DNA from 3 places in the Rhizobium sp. IBUN genome. Region 2 is predicted to be linked to each of the others. Evidence: predicted binding sites of a transcription regulator. Region 2 holds the regulator's gene; each other region holds the start of a gene.

Region 1 (5,860 bases), on a different contig from region 2:
GTTCCGCTTCAGGAAACCCTCTCCACAAACCCATCCAAGACCCGCTTCTGGCCTGCCCGGTCGAATTCGATCGTCAGCTTGTTGCCCTCGATCTCCACGATGTTGCCGTTGCCGAATTTGAGGTGGAAGACGCGATCGCCGGTCTTGAATTTCGAGGGCTCGGCGGCGGTTGATTTCGCCACGAGTTCGCCATCGATGGTGCGGCTGCGCGGGCCGCTTTCGCCGTAGCCGATGCGTTCGACGGCGTGGCCAGAACGTGTGCCCCAGTTGTCGCGGGTGGCGTCCGTCTTGTTCTGCTGGGCACGCTTCCAGCCGGGCGTCGAATAGGAGTTGGCGAAGGGGTCAGCCTTGTCGAAACGGGACTGGCCGTAGCCACCGCGACCATAGCCGCCGTAGCTCTGCTCGGCTTCCGCCACCTCGACATGCATTTCCGGCAGTTCGTCGAGGAACCGCGAAGGGATGGTCGACTGCCAGAGACCGTGGATGCGCCGGTTGGAGACGAACCAGATGTGGCAGCGGCGCTTGGCGCGGGTGATGCCGACATAGGCAAGGCGGCGTTCTTCCTCGAGGCCGGCGCGGCCGCTTTCGTCCAGTGAACGTTGGTGCGGGAACAGGCCCTCCTCCCAGCCCGGCAGGAAGACGGTATCGAACTCCAGGCCCTTGGCGGAATGCAACGTCATGATCGAGACGGCGTCGAGGTTTTCGTTCTGCTCGGCGTCCATGACAAGCGCGACGTGCTCGAGGAAACCACGCATCGACTCGAAGCTCTCCATCGAGCGAATGAGTTCCTTCAGGTTTTCGAGACGGGTCGGCGCGTCCGCCGACTTGTCGTTCTTCCACATGTCGGTGTAACCCGACTCTTCAAGGATCTGCTCGGCAAGCTCAGTGTGCGGGGTGTTTTCCAGCATTTCCTGCCAGCGGCGGAATGATTGGACGACGTCGAAGAGAGCTTTGCGCGCCTTCGGCTTCAGCTCGTCGGTTTCGATCATGTCGGCGGCTGCGGCCAGCATCGGAATGTCGCGGGCGCGGGCATAATCGTGGAGGGCGCGCACCGTCGTATCGCCAAGACCGCGCTTCGGGGTGTTGATGATGCGCTCGAAGGCGAGGTCGTCGGCAGGCTGGGCGACGAGGCGGAAGTAGGCCATGGCATCGCGGATTTCGAGGCGCTCGTAGAAGCGCGGGCCGCCGATGACTCGGTAGTTGAGGCCGAGCGTCACGAAGCGGTCTTCGAACTCGCGCATCTGGAATGAGGCGCGCACGAGGATCGCCATGTCGTTGAGCAAATGCCGCTTTCCATTGGCGTCGCCGCGTTGAAGTTGCTCGATCTCCTCGCCGATTTCCCTGGCTTCCACCTCTGAATCCCAGGATGCGTGCACCTGGACCTTGATGTCATCGGGGTCGCTGCGGTCGGTGAAAAGCGTCTTGCCGAGGCGGCCTTCATTGTGAGCGATCAGGTGGCCGGCGGCGCCAAGGATATGCGCCGTCGAACGATAGTTGCGCTCCAGCTTGATGACCTTGGCGCCCGGGAAGTCCTTCTCGAAGCGGAGGATGTTGTCCACCTCGGCACCGCGCCAGCCATAGATCGACTGGTCGTCGTCGCCGACGCAGCAGACGTTCTGCGGCTCGCCCTTCGGGCGCTGGGCAAGCAGCCGCAACCACATGTACTGGGCTGTGTTGGTGTCCTGATACTCGTCGACAAGGATGTAGCGGAAGCGGCCGTGATACTCCTTGAGAAGATCCGGATTTTTCCGGAAGATCGCGATCGGGTGCATCAGGAGATCGCCGAAATCGCAGGCGTTCAGCGTCGAGAGCCGTTGCTGATAGGCAAAGTAGAGTTCGCGGCCCTTGCCGTTGGCAAAGGCGCGGGCGTCGCCCTCTGGAATGTCGCCAGGGCCGAGGCCCTTGTTCTTCCAGCCATCGATCATTCCGGCGAACTGCTTGGCAGGCCAGCGCTTGTCATCGAGGCCTTCCGCCTGGATCAGCTGCTTGATCAGCCGGACGACATCATCGGTGTCGAGGATCGTGAAGTCGGAGCGCAGGTTTACGAGTTCGGCATGGCGGCGCAGAAGCTTGACGCCGATCGAGTGAAAGGTGCCGAGCCAGGGCATGCCCTCGACGGCGCCGCCGACGAGCACGGCAATACGTTCCTTCATCTCGCGGGCGGCCTTGTTGGTGAAGGTCACGGCAAGGATCTGCGAGGGGAAAGCGCGTCCAGTGTTCAGGATATGGGCGATGCGCGTCGTCAACACGCGCGTCTTGCCGGTGCCTGCACCGGCGAGCACGAGTACGGGGCCTTCCAGTGTCTCGACGGCTTCGGTCTGCTCCGGGTTCAGGCCGGAAAGATAATCGGGGCGCCTGCCGCCATCGCGAGCTGCCATGGCACGGGCGGCGAGCCCTCCGGCGGCGGGAGCGGCAGGGGCTGGCTGCTTGCGCGGCGGCTCGCCCGGCTCTTCATCGAAGAAGGGGATATCGTCGAAACTATTGCTCATGGCGCGTAATGTAGTGATTCGGGATCGAAAGACCAGAAAAGATGTTCTGCTTTCATTCCGCCCCGCACCCGCTGTCCTCAGCTTATGCAGTGCATTCGAGCAGGCCTGCCCGGGAATTGCCTATGTGCGCTGTAAGGGGCGGCCTCGGTCGCGCGCAAGTATCGTCAATGAAACTCAGAAAACAAAATCGTCATTTGACGTTGACGATGAAATTCTACAACACGGCAGGCGGCGGTCGAGAGTTACTCAGTCTTGAATTACAATTCAGTAATGCTGGAGCAATTCGCTTGCTGGTGATCGGCAAAGAGACAATATTGTCGCAGACGCGCGGCAATTTGTCCTGCGAACGCCTCTTTCGATAGACCCTGGACTAGCCTCGAGTCCCTCTGGAGACGTGAATGCCATTTTGGAAGCAGTTTATAGTTTGCCTTGTCGTGATTGCGGCCGGCTTTGCTGGATGGGTTTTCTTCGTGCCAGTGGCTGGCGAGACGCTACGGAAGGCCGGCTTTTCAGAGGTTTCAAAGTTGGCGCCCGGTGAGGCTGCACCGAAGCCGGTGGGGAGCGAGGAAGGGCAATCGAGACGTCGCAGCGGCGGAGCAAACGCGCCCGTTCTGGTCGCCACGCAGGCCGTCGTTCGTGGTGTCGTCAATGATCGGCTGAGTGCCATCGGCACGGGCGACGCCATCCGCTCCGTGGTGGTGATGCCGCAGGCAAGCGGGACAATTCGCGAGATCCTGATCAAGTCGGGCGACAGGATCACCAAGGGGCAGGTGCTTGCAAAGCTAGACAGCGAAGAGCAGGTCATCGCTCGCGGTCAGGCCGATGTGGCGCTGAAAAGCGCCGTCGAGAAATCCAGCCTCTACCACAACATCAAATCCAGCGTGTCGCGCATGGATGTCTTCGACGCCGAAATCGCCGAGCAAGGCGCACGCCTTCAACTGCAGGCCGCCGAACTCAATCTCGAGCGTCGCAGCATTGTCGCGCCGATCGATGGCATTGTCGGCATCATCCCGGTCAACGTCGGCGACAACGTTTCGACGACGACGCCGGTCGCGACCCTCGACGACCGGACCGAAATCCTGGTCGACTACTGGGTGCCGGAACGCTTCGCCAACACGATCACGGTCGGCCAGCCCGTGGAGGCAACGTCGGTGGCACGGCCAGGTCGGGTATTCTCGGGCGCGGTCGAGGCAATCGACAACCGCATTGACGCCGCCAGCCGGACAATGCGCGTGCGGGCCCGAATCGACAACGCATCGGACGAACTGCGCGCCGGCATGTCGTTCAATGTCGGGATGAGGTTTGGCGGCGACCAGTATCCCGCGGTCGATCCGCTCTCAGTCCAGTGGGATTCGCAAGGCGCGTTCGTCTGGCAGGTCGTCGACCGCAAGTCCGGCAAGGTGCGTGTCAGCATCGTGCAGCGCAATCCCGATTATATTCTCGTCAAGGCCGATCTGGACGATGGCGATGCAATCGTCACCGAAGGGCTGCAGCGTGTCCGTGAAGGCGGCGCGGTACGGGTGGCCGGCGAAGTGGCGTCGAATTCGGAGCCAGTCACGCAATGACCGTGACCGAGATGCAGGAGAAGCCGGCTTCCGGCAAACAGACCTTCACCGCGCTGTTTGTCAGGCGCCCGATCCTTGCGCTTGTCTTCAACGCCCTGATGATCGTTGCCGGCCTTGCAGCCTATGCCGGGATCGAAGTGCGCGAACTGCCCGATGTCGACCGACCCGTGGTGACGGTGCGCACGACTTTCGACGGTGCCTCGCCACAGACTATCGACCAGGAACTGACGAAGGTGATCGAGGGCGCGGCCGCACGCGTCAGCGGCCTCAAATCCATTTCGTCCAGTTCTCAGTTCGGCCAGAGCCGGGTGACGCTCGAATTCTCTGACTCCGTCGATCTCGCGGTAGCGGCAAACGACGTGCGAGATGCCATCGGCCGTATCGCCGACCGCCTTCCCGAAGAGGCGGATGCGCCGCAGATCGTCAAGGCGGATTCCGATTCTCAGCCGATCATGCGTCTTGCCGTTACGTCGTCGAAACTGAACATGGACGATCTGACGCTTCTCGTCGAGAACCAGGTCATCGACCGGCTTGCCTCGGTCGATGGCGTTGCCGATGTCGAAACCTACGGCGACCAGGAGAAGGTCTTCCGCGTCGACGTGAACCAGAGCGAACTGGCCAGTCGCGGGCTGACCGTTGGCGATCTGACGAAGGCGCTTTCCAGCGCTGCTCTCGACGTGCCGGCCGGATCGCTAAAGAGCCCGACGCAGACGATCGTTGTCCGCGCGATGGCAAGTTTGCAGACGCCGGAGGATTTCTCCAACGTCATCCTGCAGAACCACGTGCGTCTCGGCGATGTGGCAAATGTTACCCTCGGACCGCGCGACGGGCAGACGGCGCTGCGCTCGAACGGCGTTCCCGGCATCGGCCTCGGCGTCATCCGCCAGGCACAATCGAATACGCTGAACATCTCCAACGGCATCAAGGACGCCGTGGCCGAGCTTTCAAGAACGCTTCCCGAAGGCACGCGGATCGCCATCACCAGCGATGACGCCGTCTTCATCCAGGGCGCGATCCATGAAGTGGTGCTGGCGCTCATCCTGGCCGCGGTCATCGTCACCGGCGTCATCTATCTCTTTCTGCGGGACTGGCGTGCGACGATCATCCCTGCCGTCAGCATGCCGGTTGCGCTGATCGGAACCCTGGCAGCGGTCTATCTCGTCGGCTTCTCGATCAACATCCTGACGCTGCTAGCGATCGTGTTGGCGACCGGCCTTGTCGTTGACGACGCGATCGTCGTTCTCGAAAACATCGTTCGCCGCCGTTCGGAAGGCATGGGACCTCGAGCGGCTGCCGTGCTCGGCGCGCGCGAAGTGTTCTTTGCTGTCATCGCCACGACCGCGACGCTTGCAGCGGTCTTTATTCCGCTTTCCTTCCTGCCGGGGCAGGTGGGTGGTCTGTTCCGCGAATTCGGCTTCGTGCTGGCTTTCTCGGTTGGCCTCTCATCCATCGTTGCCCTGACGCTATGTCCGATGTTGGCTTCACGGATACTGACGAAGGAGATGCTTGAGGACCATGGCCTTCTTGGCCGTTTCGGAACGTGGTTCGCCGACGCCTACCGATGGTCGCTGCACGCCTGCCTGAATGCACCGCTTGTGGTCATCGTCGCTTCGTTGCTTTTTGCCGGTGCCGCTGTTCTTGCTTTCCAGACGGTTCGAAGCGAGCTGACGCCGAACGAAGACCGCGCGATGGTGATGATGCGCCTGACCACGCCGCAGGGGTCAAGTCTCGAATACACGCGCGACAAGATGCAACGGGTGGAGGAATATCTCCAGCCGCTTGTCAATAGCGGCGATATCAGCAATG
Region 2 (5,860 bases):
ATAGCAGAAGCTGATGATTATCCTTAGCTTTTCCGGCTTCCGATTTTCCTTCAGATTTTCAATCGATTATTCTTGCTTGGAAGCCCGTGAGCTTTCATTCTGGTTGTAGGGGCGGCTGTTTTTGGGCGCAATGCATGCCGGGGTTGAGGCCATTGGAGGTGAGGGAAGCCACACCCGGCGCGGACGCGTTTGGGCGCGCGGCACAGCCTTCTTTCCTCGTGCCACGAGTTCCTGCGGAACCACCGCTAACTTTCCGGACGCAATCCTTCGTGCCGTGGCCGACACGGATAAGGACTGCGTCGGATCGTTGTACCTTGTGGCTTCGGCTCGCCGTGGCAACGGAGATAGAGCATGGGGGGTTCTTCCTGGTTTCGCCCGTCTTCGCTGGGGCGGGCGCGATCCTCTGGTTCGTGCTTGGAAGTGCCCCGGCCGAGCTCCCGATGGTGGCGTGGTTCGCGGCATTCGCCGTTGTCGCGCTGATGGCGGGCCCGGGGCGCAAGCTCATTCGAAATCTCGCATTGGCGGGCTTGCTCTGCGTAACGGGGATGTTCGCGGCCCAGTTCGAGACGTGGAGCAAGGCGACCATCATATTGGACAGCGGTGACGACGACGATCATCGGCCGTGTCGAGCGCCGGGAAGGGGATGGCCGTGGCCGGTGGCGTTACATCGTCTCCGTCTCATCGACGCAATCGCCCGAGATAAAGCGGCCACCTGAGCGTGTTTCCATGGTCGCGCGAGGGCAGGCGGAACCTTTCGCCATCGGTGAGTGGGTGACGGGCCGGGCGCGATTGACGCCGCCGGCTGGGCCAGCACTGCCCGGCTCAATGATTTTGCCTTCAGCGCCTATTTCGATGGCATCGGCGCGAATGGCTTCTTCTATGGCGCGCCAAGCGCTTCATCGCCTGTAACCACCGATCAGCGGTCCGTTTGGGACAGCGCTGTGAACTGGTTGGACGTGCTTCGAAGCGGAATAGGGGACCGTATCCGCGAAATCCTGCAGGGCGACACCGGCGCCTTCGCCGCTTCTCTTGTCACCGATGAGCGACGTGCGATCTCGCAAGAATCGACCGAGGCTCTGCGGCAGGCGGGGCTGGCTCATATCGTGGCAATCTCCGGCCTCAACATGGCGCTGTCTGCCGGCATCTTCTTCGTCGGCCTGCGCCAGTTGCTGAGCCTGTTTCCATCGTGCAGGCATACCCGACCAAGAAGATTGCCGCTGCCGGAGCGCTCGTGGCGCTGACGACCTACTACATGATCTCGGGCTTCGCGGTATCGGCGGAGCGTGCACTCATCATGATGGCGATCATGCTCGCCGCGGTGTTCTTCGATCGCCCGTCGATAAGCTTGCGCGACATTGTCTTGTCCGCGAGGGTGATCCTACTCCTGTTACCATCCGAGGCCCTGGGCCCGAGCTTCCAGATGTCGTTTGCGGAGACGCTTGCTCTCGTCCCGGGTTACGCGATCTGGTCAAGAAGGCCGCCGCGCGAACATCCCTTGCTGCAGGTCGCCGCAGTAAAGCCCGTCGTTTTCATCATACGCTTCTTTGGTGGCATCCTGCTGACCTCGATGATCGGCGGCTTCTCGACCGCGCTTTTCGCCGTCGAGCACTTCCACCGGCTCAGCGCTTATGGTCTGCCGGCAAATCTCATGGCCATGCCGGTGATCTCTTTCGTGGTGATGCCGATGGGCATGTTCGCTATGCTGCTGACACCGTTTGGCCTCGACGTCATTCCGTGGAAAATTGCCGGTTTCGGGCTCGACATCGTGATCGCCATTGCCCAGATGGTCTCGGCCTGGGGCGGCAATATCGATATCGGCAAATTGCCGGGTTGGTATTTTCCTGTGGCGGTTGCAGGGTTCCTCTTACTTGCCATTCTGCGCACCAAGATCCGCTACCTCGGCGCTGGTATTGCGGCGCTGGCAACAGCGCTTGTTGCGGTTGCGCCGAGCGAACCGCCGCCCGACATCGTCATTGCCGAAGACGGCAATCTCGTCGCGATTGTGAGAGGACAAGTCCTTGCACCGAACCGGCCGCATCCGCCTGACTTCATTTTCGACCAATTGCGAAGGGCGCTCGCCGCGGAGCTAGATCAACCACCGCGATTGTTGGAGGGTGTCAACGCTATCAGGCGGCGGGACAGTCAAGGCAGATCGGAAAGGTTATCTGCCGTGGAATTGCGCAATGCCCGCGATGCGTTACGTCAGGCTGCGACGAGCGCTGAGAACCGATTTGTATGCCTGAAAGGCGCCTGGTGCACAGCCACGCACGATAGCGGCTACGTCGTGACGATCGTCGAAAATCCCGCTTACTTCGGCGCTGCGGGCGATACGGCCGATATCGTCGTGACACCCGCTCGCCTCCGCACGACGGGGTGCCGGTCAGGCGCACTTTTGTTCACCGGCGAAACCTTGCGTCGCTTTGGTGGCGCTGAGGTAAGGATCGACGATCAAGGTAGCCCCGTCGTCACGACGGCCTATACGAGGCTCGACCGCCCTTGGATCCGCCATCGGGCGTATAATTGGCGAAGCGGCACCTTTGACGGCGAGCCGCTTGCCTTCAATGATAGCGGCGAATGAGGCCGACAAGCTTGCCCTGGACCTTGACACGGTCAGGCCCGAAAATGCGCGTCTCGTAAGCCGGGTTCGCCGCCTCAAGTGCAATGGAGGCGCCTTTCCGGCGGAAGCGCTTGAGCGTCGCTTCCTCATCATCGACAAGCGCAACAACGATGTCGCCGGCATTGGCGGTGCTGCCGTTGCGGATGATTACCGTGTCGCCATCAAAGATGCCGGCCTCGATCATCGAGTCGCCCTTGACCTCAAGCGCATAGTGCTCGCCTGGGCCAAGCATGTCCGCCGGAACCGTGATGTCATGGGTATTGTTCTGAATTGCCGAAATCGGTACGCCGGCAGCAATCCGTCCCATGACCGGTACAGAGGCAGAACCGCCGTTGTCACCCTGCGGCGCTGGCTTCGGCGCCACAACTGGCTGTGGTTTGCCGAGGCTGCCTTCGATAACGCTCGGCGAAAAACCGCGGCGGGGCTGCAGGCTCGGGTTATATGCCTCGGGCAGTTTGATGACTTCCAGAGCGCGGGCCCGATTCGGCAGTCGGCGAATGAAGCCCCGTTCCTCCAGCGCGGTAATCAGGCGGTGGATGCCTGACTTCGACGCGAGGTCCAAGGCATCCTTCATTTCATCAAAAGAAGGGGGGACACCGGACTCCTTCATTCGCTCGTGAATGAAGAGAAGAAGCTCCTGTTGCTTGCGCGTCAGCATCGAAGTTGAACCCCAGAGTCGTGAAACAAAGCCAGAACAGACACTATATGTTCCATATGTGTTCCGCAAGTACCTAAATTTTCGTAAAACTTGCCTGCAACTTGCTGAGTTTTTGCGTCTCATTTGACCGAAAGCGTAGAAGGGGGTTGCATTGTCCTGTTGCCCGGCGCACATCTTCGCAAATTCCGGAGAAGTTGCCATGAGCGAAGCACATCCGCTGGACCACATCGTGCTGCCGGTTCCAAATATCAGGCTCTCACGCGAGCGTCTCGGAAAGCTGGGATTCACCGTCGCGCCCGACGCCCGGCACCCGTTTGGGACCGAGAATGCCTGCATATTCTTCGCCGACGAAACTTATCTGGAGCCTCTCGGGGTCGCTAATGCCGAACTGCATGAAGCTTCGGCGCAGAAAGGCAATGTCTTCACCGCGCGGGACCGTGCCTTTCGATTCCGATGTGGAGACGATGGGCTGTCTGCCGTGGTCTTTGCGACGGCGGATGCCGATCGCGACCATGCCCGGTTTCTGTCCGAAAAGATCAATGGCGGCGAGATGCTGCAGTTCGAGCGGCCGATGAAGATGCCCGGTGGCTCGGAGGTGACGGCCGCATTCAAGCTCGCCTTTGCAGTTGACCTGCGCGCTCCCGATTTCTTTTTCTTCACATGCCAACGTGTCAACCCGCTGCCAGCCGACCGGAAAGCCCTGCAAGTGCATCCAAATGGGGTGGTTGGGATCGCAGAGATCGTGCTTGGGGCACCCGACCCCAAGGCGTTTGGACCATTCCTGCGCGCCGCCGCCCACAGTTTGGGAACGACCAATGAGGCCTTCGGTGTGAGTGTGACAACTCCGAATGCCAGAGTGAGTGTTCTCTCCCCGGATGGACTGGACGCCTACTTCGACATCCCTGCGCCTTCCGACGATCGCGGTCTGCGTGGTGTTGCCATCGTTTTCAAAGTCGGCGATCTCGCCGTGACAGAAGCGCAATTGGCTGCTAACGGGATGACCTATACGCGCAAGAACAATCGAATTCTGGTGAAGGCCGCGCCCGGACAGGGCGCTCTCTTCGCCTTCGAGGAGAAACGATGAGCCAGACAAATTCCGAAGTCGTGGTCGGCGAAGGCGCCGGCCGCGTCACCTTTTCGAATTCCGGCAAGCTGTCGCTGATTGCCGGGCCTTGTCAGATGGAGAGCCGCGAGCATGCCTTCATGGTCGCCGGTGTGCTGAAGGAACTGTGCGACAAGCTTGGTCTCGGCCTCGTCTACAAGTCCTCCTTTGACAAGGCGAACCGGACGTCGCTGTCAGCGCAGCGCGGTATCGGCCTCGAAACGGCGCTTGAAGTGTTTGCCGATCTCAAGAAGGAATACGGCTTTCCTGTCCTGACCGACATTCATACCGAAGAGCAGTGTGCCAAGGTGTCCACCGTCGTCGACATCCTGCAGATCCCAGCTTTCCTCAGCCGTCAGACCGACCTGCTCGTTGCCGCCGCCAAGACCGGCCGCGTCATCAACGTCAAGAAGGGGCAGTTCCTCGCGCCCTGGGACATGAAGAACGTCCTCAACAAGCTGAATTCGAGCGGAAATCCGAACATCTTGCTTTGCGAACGCGGTGCTTCCTTCGGCTACAATACGCTGGTCTCCGACATGCGATCGCTGCCTATCATGGCGGCGATGGGCGCCCCCGTGGTCTTCGACGCCACGCATTCGGTCCAGCAGCCGGGCGGGCAGGGCGGTTCGAGCGGAGGGCAGCGCGAGTTCGTGGAGACGCTCGCGCGTGCGGCGGTCGCTGTCGGCGTCGCTGGCGTATTCGTGGAAACCCACGAAGATCCTGACAATGCGCCTTCGGATGGTCCCAACATGGTCTATCTGCGGGATATGCCGCGGCTTCTCGAAAAGCTGCTGGCCTTCGATGCGATTGCCAAGGCGGGATAAATGGATGGACGTGCACGCTGTCAACCGGCGAGCGCCAACCTCGTCTTTGTGGGATATGCCGATCCTGCCGTCCTCTCCGTGCCTTCGAGAGCGAAGCGAGAGAGCAGGTGATTGAGGTGTAGAGCCTCGTTGCCAAGCTCGCGGCAGGCTGCGCTGGTTTCCTCCGCCATCGCGGCGTTTTGTTGGGTGACGCTGTCCATGGTGTTGACGGCGGCATTGACCTCGACGAGCGCGGTCGTCTGTTCAGAGGAAGAGCGCACGATCGCCTCGATCAGCGTCGTCACCTTCAGCACCTGCTGATCGATACTGTTCAAGGCTTCGCCGGTGCGGTTCACCAAGGCAACGCCGGTTGACACCTGACTGGACGAAGTCTCGACCAACTGCTTGATTTCCTTCGCCAGCTTGGCAGAGCGGCCGGCGAGGTCGCGCACTTCTTGCGCCACGACGGCAAAACCCTTTCCGGCCTCGCCTGCACGAGCGGCCTCAACACCAGCATTGAGCGCGAGCAAGTTGGTCTGGAAGGCGATCTCGTCGATGACGTTGATGATTTCGCCGATCTGCACGGATGATGCTTCGATCTTCTCCATCGCAGCTACGGCCTCGTGCACGACAGTTGCCGAATAGCTGGCGCTTTCCTTCGTCACCGTCATCATCGCGTT
Region 3 (5,860 bases), on a different contig from region 2:
GATGCTGGCGGTTGCCGTCGCGGCCCTCGCCATTCGCAGCACCCTGGCGGCGATGTTCGGACCCCCGGTCCTGGCCGCGATTGTTGCCGCCACGGCGTTCGCCCGGGCTGCGAGCCTGACGCTGGTTGTCCGTACGGCCACCAAGGCGCCAGAGAAGGACCGGCTTCGGCTCCTCGGCTTCTTCGGGATTTGCGATGACCGGCTGTTCGGCTGCCACTGCTTCAACAGCAGCTGGGGCTTCGGAAGGGGCTTCCTCCGATGCGCTGTCGGCATCGTCGTGATCTGCCTTCTCCGCATTATCCTCAACCGCCGTCTCGGTCGCCGGCGCTGCGGCAGCGTCCTGAGCCGACAGATGGGCAGCTGCCTCTTCCGCCTTGACGGCATCGGCGCGATAACCGAGCCCCTTCAGGATCTCTTCCATGTCCTCCAGCGTTGCGCCGAGGATCGAAAGCATGGCGGTTGTCGTCGTGAAACGGCGACCGTCATAAGCGCCTTCGGGACGATTGGCCTGGCCCGGCTTCCACTGAAGGAGCGGGCGAATAATGTCGGCCAGGCGCTCCAGAATGTCGATACGGACCGCGCGTTTGCCAAGGAACCGGAAGCCGGCCAGCTTGTAGAAGGTGCGCTCGAAGCCCGGATCGGTAACGACCGAGGTACGGCCTGCCGCCAGCACGGGAATGAGATCGCCATAACCTGGCTTGTCGAGGCCATCATTCTTCAACGCCCAGAGGAGCGTGATGAGCTCTGCCGGGGCGGGCTTGAGAAGTGCCGGAACGAAGATGTGGTAGGCGCCGAAGCGGACACCGTAGCGGCGCATTGAGGCCCGCGCATCCTGATCCAGCGACTTCACTTCTTCGGTCACGTCGCGCCGGAACAGTACGCCGAGGTTCTCGACAAGCTGGAATGCCAGGCCCTTTGCAAGGCCCTGCAGGTCCTCTGCGCGGGACAGATCGTCAAGCGGCTTCAGGACGGTGCTGATGTGGTGATTTACGAAGCGCTCGATACGAGCGGCCACATGGTCGCGGGCATTGCCGGTCAACTGCTCGTCGGCGAGAATGATGACACGCGGGCGCATGACATGATCGCTGCCTGCCAGGCGTGCCACCGGGTCGCCCAGCCAACGGATCGAACCGTCGGAGCTGATCGCGAGGTCGCCATTGCCGGCCGCATGGAGGCGAGCCGCACGTGCCTCGAATTCCAGAGCGAGCGCCTTCTGCGAAGCAGACTGGACAGCCTTAGCGTCCGGTCCCTCCGCTCCCGAAATGGGCGTGAACCGGAATCCCGACAGTTGCCCCACATGATGTCCTTCTACGAAGACATCGCCATTTACACTGATTTCAGCTTCCAGCATCGCATTCTCTCTCAGGCGCTTCATGAGCACAGATGTCCTGCGATCAACAAAGCGTTTCGTCAACCTTTCATGTAACGCATCGGACAATCGATCTTCGATTTCCCGCGTCTTTTCCTGCCAGTGTGTCGGATCGGCAAGCCAATTGGGCCGATTCGATACATAGGTCCAAGTTCTTATCTGCGCGATTCGCGCCGAAAGCGTGTCAATCTCACCGTCTGTTCGATCCGCGCGGTATACCTGCTCGGCAAGGAAGTCCTCGTTTACCGTGCCATAGCGGACGAGATCGGAAAAGAGGGTGGAAATCAGATCGGCGTGTTGGGCCGGTGCAATGCGGCGATAGTCCGGAAGCGCGCAGGCTTCCCATAGTTTCTCGACGCGCGCCGGATTGTTCGCAAGGTCGATGATCTCGGGGTAGCGCGACAGCTGTTCCAGCGCTTGCTGGTCGACGGCGGGGAGCGCGCGTGTCAGGCCAGAAACCGTAGGGCCGGTCTCAAGGCTCACGCGGAGCGCATGCAGGGAGCTGAAGTCGAGGTTCTTCGTGCGCCACTGCAGCACTTTCACATTGTCGAACTCGTGGCCTTCGATGCGTTCAACCAATTCCTCATCAAAGGGATCGACCTGACCGGTGACGCCAAACGTCCCGTCGCGAACATGTCGACCGGCACGGCCGGCAATCTGCCCAAGTTCGGCGGGGTTGAGGTTACGAAACTGATAGCCGTCGAATTTGCGATCCTGCGCGAAGGCGACGTGGTCGACGTCGAGATTGAGGCCCATGCCGATCGCATCCGTGGCGACCAGATATTCCACATCGCCGGCTTGGTAGAGTGCCACCTGCGCATTGCGGGTGCGCGGACTGAGGGCTCCGAGAACGACGGCGGCCCCGCCGCGCTGCCTGCGGATCAACTCGGCAATCGCATAGACTTCGTCGGCAGAGAAGGCGACGATCGCCGAACGCTGCGGGAGGCGGGTAATCTTCTTCTGTCCGGCATAGAACAGGTGGGAAAGCCGGGGACGCTCGACGATGGTAATTCCAGGGAGCAGTTGCTGCAGGATCGGACGCATTGTACCGGCGCCGAGCAACAGCGTCTCGTCGCGGCCGCGCAGATGAAGGATCCGGTCCGTAAAGATGTGCCCTCGCTCGAGGTCGCCGGCGAGTTGAACCTCGTCAATGGCGACGAACGCCGCCTTCGTCTCGCGTGGCATTGCCTCGACGGTGCAGACCGAAAAGCGGGCGTTGGGAGGCGATATTTTCTCTTCGCCCGTTACCAGGGCAACGTTTTGAATTCCGACCTTTTCGGCGACGCGTGTATAGACCTCGCGCGCCAGCAGCCGCAGCGGCAGCCCGATCACGCCGGTGCCATGGGCAACCATGCGCTCAATGGCATAATGCGTCTTGCCGGTATTGGTTGGTCCGAGCACCGCGGTTACTCCGCGCCCACTCAGTATCATCGGCTGCGATGTCAGTGTCATGGTCCTGCAGATGAGGCGAGGGTGCCCCAGGTCAAGTCAGCTCCTCTCCGAGCAGCACACACATGGACAGCCGTTGTCTCAAACGCAAGGGCCGATTTGAATTTACTCCGCAGTTTTCTGTTGCGCGAATAGCTTGCAGATTGCTCGTTTTGCGATTCGGAACAGCTTGAGAACGAATCGGAGACGAATCGCAGACTCCGCATGATTCAGTGTTTGTTCACGGCTAAGTATTGATTTTGAATCACTTTTTCCCACAAGATGCTGAATCTCGAAATTCGCGGCATACGTGCAACGCAATCTTGTCCAGGCTGTCAACGTCGTTTTGTCCGAAATCGACGAGCGACATCTGCCCGTGTCTTGTTGTCATGGGGGCAATATTACGCGGCGGGACGGAAAACGGCGTACGATTAGGTCATTTTGCCGCTAAAACCAAACATTTGATACATATGGAACAAAAATCGGAGATGTGTGTTTCTCGTCCATTCCAGGTGTAATGACGTCGAGGACTTGAACCATGCTTGGCACCATACTGCTCATTATCCTTATTCTGCTTTTGATCGGCGCCTTACCAAATTGGGGCTATAGCCGCGGATGGGGCTATGGACCTTCCGGCGGTTTAGGGCTAGTTCTCCTCATTATTGTTATTCTTGTGCTAATGGGTCGCATCTAAGCGACGAAAAAACTGGGAGTTATGTCATGATGAAGAAGATTGTGCTCATTGGCGCCCTCGTCGGCGCACTTGCTTCCTGCACGGCGACGGAACAGGGAACCGCAATCGGCGCGGGTTCCGGCGCTATTATCGGCGGTGCCGTCAGCCATAGCTGGGGCGGTGCTGCAATCGGTGCCGTTGCCGGCGGTCTCGCTGGCGCACTGATCGGCCAGTCCGTTGAACGTCGCGGTTACTGCGTCTACAGAGACCGCTACGGGCGCCGTTACGAGGCACGTTGCCCGCGCTACTAAGGCGCTAGGATTACTATTTTTGAGATCGAAAGCGCCGGCCTGACTGGCGCTTTTTGTTTGAGCAACCGCCGGATCAGCTAACTGCCGACAGCAAAAAAGCCCCTCGTTTCCAAAGCGGCTTAGTTTACTCGGCGCATGCGGCAGACAGTCAGTCTTTTGCGCGCTCGACGTAGGAATTGTCTTCCGTGGCGATAACGACGCGCGTGCCGGCGTTGATGTGCGGCGGCACCATGGTGCGCACGCCGTTCGACAGCATTGCCGGCTTGTAGGAGGACGAGGCCGTCTGGCCCTTAACGACCGGTTCGGTTTCCGTGATTTCGAGGGTCACGTGGCGCGGCAGTTCGAGAGCCAGCGGAACGCCTTCATGGATCGACAGGATGCAGGTCATGCCTTCCTGCAGATAGGCCTTCTGATCGCCCATCGTTTCATCGTTCACGACCACCTGGTCGTAGGTCGCCGGGTTCATGAAGTGGAACCCTTCGCCATCTTCGTAGAGATACTGGAAGTTCACGTCTTCGACGAAGGCGCGCTCGACCTGTTCGGTTGTACGCCAGCGCTCGGAGACCTTGACGCCGTCAACGATACGACGCATGTCGACCTGCGTGACCGGCGTGCCCTTGCCCGGATGAAAGTTCTGGGCAGTCAGAACGACGTAGAGCTTGCCATCCACGTCGAGAACGTTGCCCTTGCGGACGGAAGAGGCGATGACCTTGACCATTAAGACTTCCTTGTAACTCGGCTTTTGGCGTCGTAGAGGACTGTCGATACAGCCCCGAAGACGCGATTGATTGTTCTTTGGGGGCGCAACTAACCTAAAATCCGGCAAATAGCCAGCCCTAGCGTTGGAAGGCCGGCCAGGACGACGCCAATGAATCCCTCGAACGCCAAAGTATCGCCGTGGTGGACGCCGAGCGTGCATTTGGACCGCCGTCCGTTCCTGATTGGGCGCAATGCCATCCAGTCCGCGCTGCGCCGCTATTTCCTGAGCGAGGATTTTCTGGAGGTCGACACCGCGACGCTGCAGGTTTCGCCGGGCAACGAGGCGCATCTTCATGCGTTTGCCACCGAAGCCTTGACGACGGACGGCCAGACTGCAGCGCCGCTTTATCTGCATACCTCGCCTGAATTCGCCTGCAAGAAGCTGCTTTCGGCTGGCGAACAGCGCATCGCCTGTTTCGCCCACGTCTATCGCAACCGCGAGCGCGGCCCCCTGCACCACCCGGAGTTCACCATGCTCGAGTGGTATCGCGTGGGCGAAAGTTACGAGAGCCTGATGATGGATTGCGTTCGAATCCTGGCGCTTGCTGCGGAAACCATGAAGACGGCGCGGCTCACCTATAAAAGCCGGGACTGCGATCCGTTTGCCGGGCCGGACAGGATCAGTGTTGCCGCGGCTTTCGAACGCTATGCCAGTATTGATCTGCTGGGCTCCGTTGCAGCCGACGGTGCGACGGATCGGGCGCATCTAGCTGACCAGGTCAGGAGGGTCGGCATGCGTGTTGCCGATGACGATGGTTGGGCGGACTTGTTCAGCCGCGTGCTTGTCGAAAAGGTCGAGCCTCATCTGGGTTTCGACCGTGTGACCATTCTTGACGAATATCCGGTGTCGGAAGCGGCACTAGCGCGCCCCTCGGCGCGAGATCCCCGTGTTGCCGAACGTTTCGAGGTCTATGCCTGCGGCGTCGAGCTTGCAAACGGCTTCGGCGAGCTTACCAATGCGGCGGAACAGCGCCGCCGCTTCGAGATCGAGATGTCTGAAAAAGCTCGCATCTACGGCGAAAGCTATCCTCTCGATGAGGACTTTCTGGACGCGCTTGCCATCATGCCCGAGGCAAGCGGCATCGCTCTTGGCTTCGATCGGCTGGTGATGCTGGCAACCGGGGCCTCGCGGATCGATCAGGTGATGTGGGCTCCGGTCGCGGAGTACGGCAGATGAACAGTAACGGGCCCATCAAGACGGTCGAAGGGCTGGCACGCGCAAGGCTGCTGGCTCGGAGAGACCGGGACGCGCTGGCTGATGTCGCCGCACGCTATGCCATTGCATTGACTCCGACCGTTGCAGGATTGATCGACCGAGCC

What was found. Region 2 encodes LexA, which represses DNA repair genes until DNA is damaged. Its sites were predicted from a motif close to TGTTCNNNNTGTGTTCNG; they were not measured.
Region 1: the regulator LexA is predicted to act here: its motif matches at 2,532-2,549, upstream of RHIBUN_RS0109520 (UvrD-helicase domain-containing protein).
Region 3: the regulator LexA is predicted to act here: its motif matches at 2,979-2,996, upstream of RHIBUN_RS0101215 (helicase-related protein).

Annotation. Positions count from the first base shown of each region.
Region 1 is NZ_AZNV01000007.1:165,107-170,966, forward strand. It holds gene RHIBUN_RS0109520 (UvrD-helicase domain-containing protein) at 9-2,489, opposite strand; gene RHIBUN_RS0109525 (efflux RND transporter periplasmic adaptor subunit) at 2,888-4,054, shown strand; gene RHIBUN_RS0109530 (efflux RND transporter permease subunit) at 4,051-5,860, shown strand, end outside.
Region 2 is NZ_AZNV01000005.1:81,985-87,844, reverse strand. It holds partial or broken gene RHIBUN_RS33155 (ComEC/Rec2 family competence protein) at 288-2,578, shown strand; gene lexA (transcriptional repressor LexA) at 2,559-3,275, opposite strand; gene RHIBUN_RS0107170 (VOC family protein) at 3,475-4,359, shown strand; gene kdsA (3-deoxy-8-phosphooctulonate synthase) at 4,356-5,201, shown strand; gene RHIBUN_RS0107160 (methyl-accepting chemotaxis protein) at 5,222-5,860, opposite strand, start outside.
Region 3 is NZ_AZNV01000001.1:271,622-277,481, forward strand. It holds gene RHIBUN_RS0101215 (helicase-related protein) at 1-2,821, opposite strand, end outside; gene RHIBUN_RS35030 (DUF3309 family protein) at 3,336-3,491, shown strand; gene RHIBUN_RS0101225 (YMGG-like glycine zipper-containing protein) at 3,518-3,781, shown strand; gene efp (elongation factor P) at 3,930-4,499, opposite strand; gene epmA (EF-P lysine aminoacylase EpmA) at 4,650-5,717, shown strand; gene RHIBUN_RS0101240 (lysine-2,3-aminomutase-like protein) at 5,714-5,860, shown strand, end outside.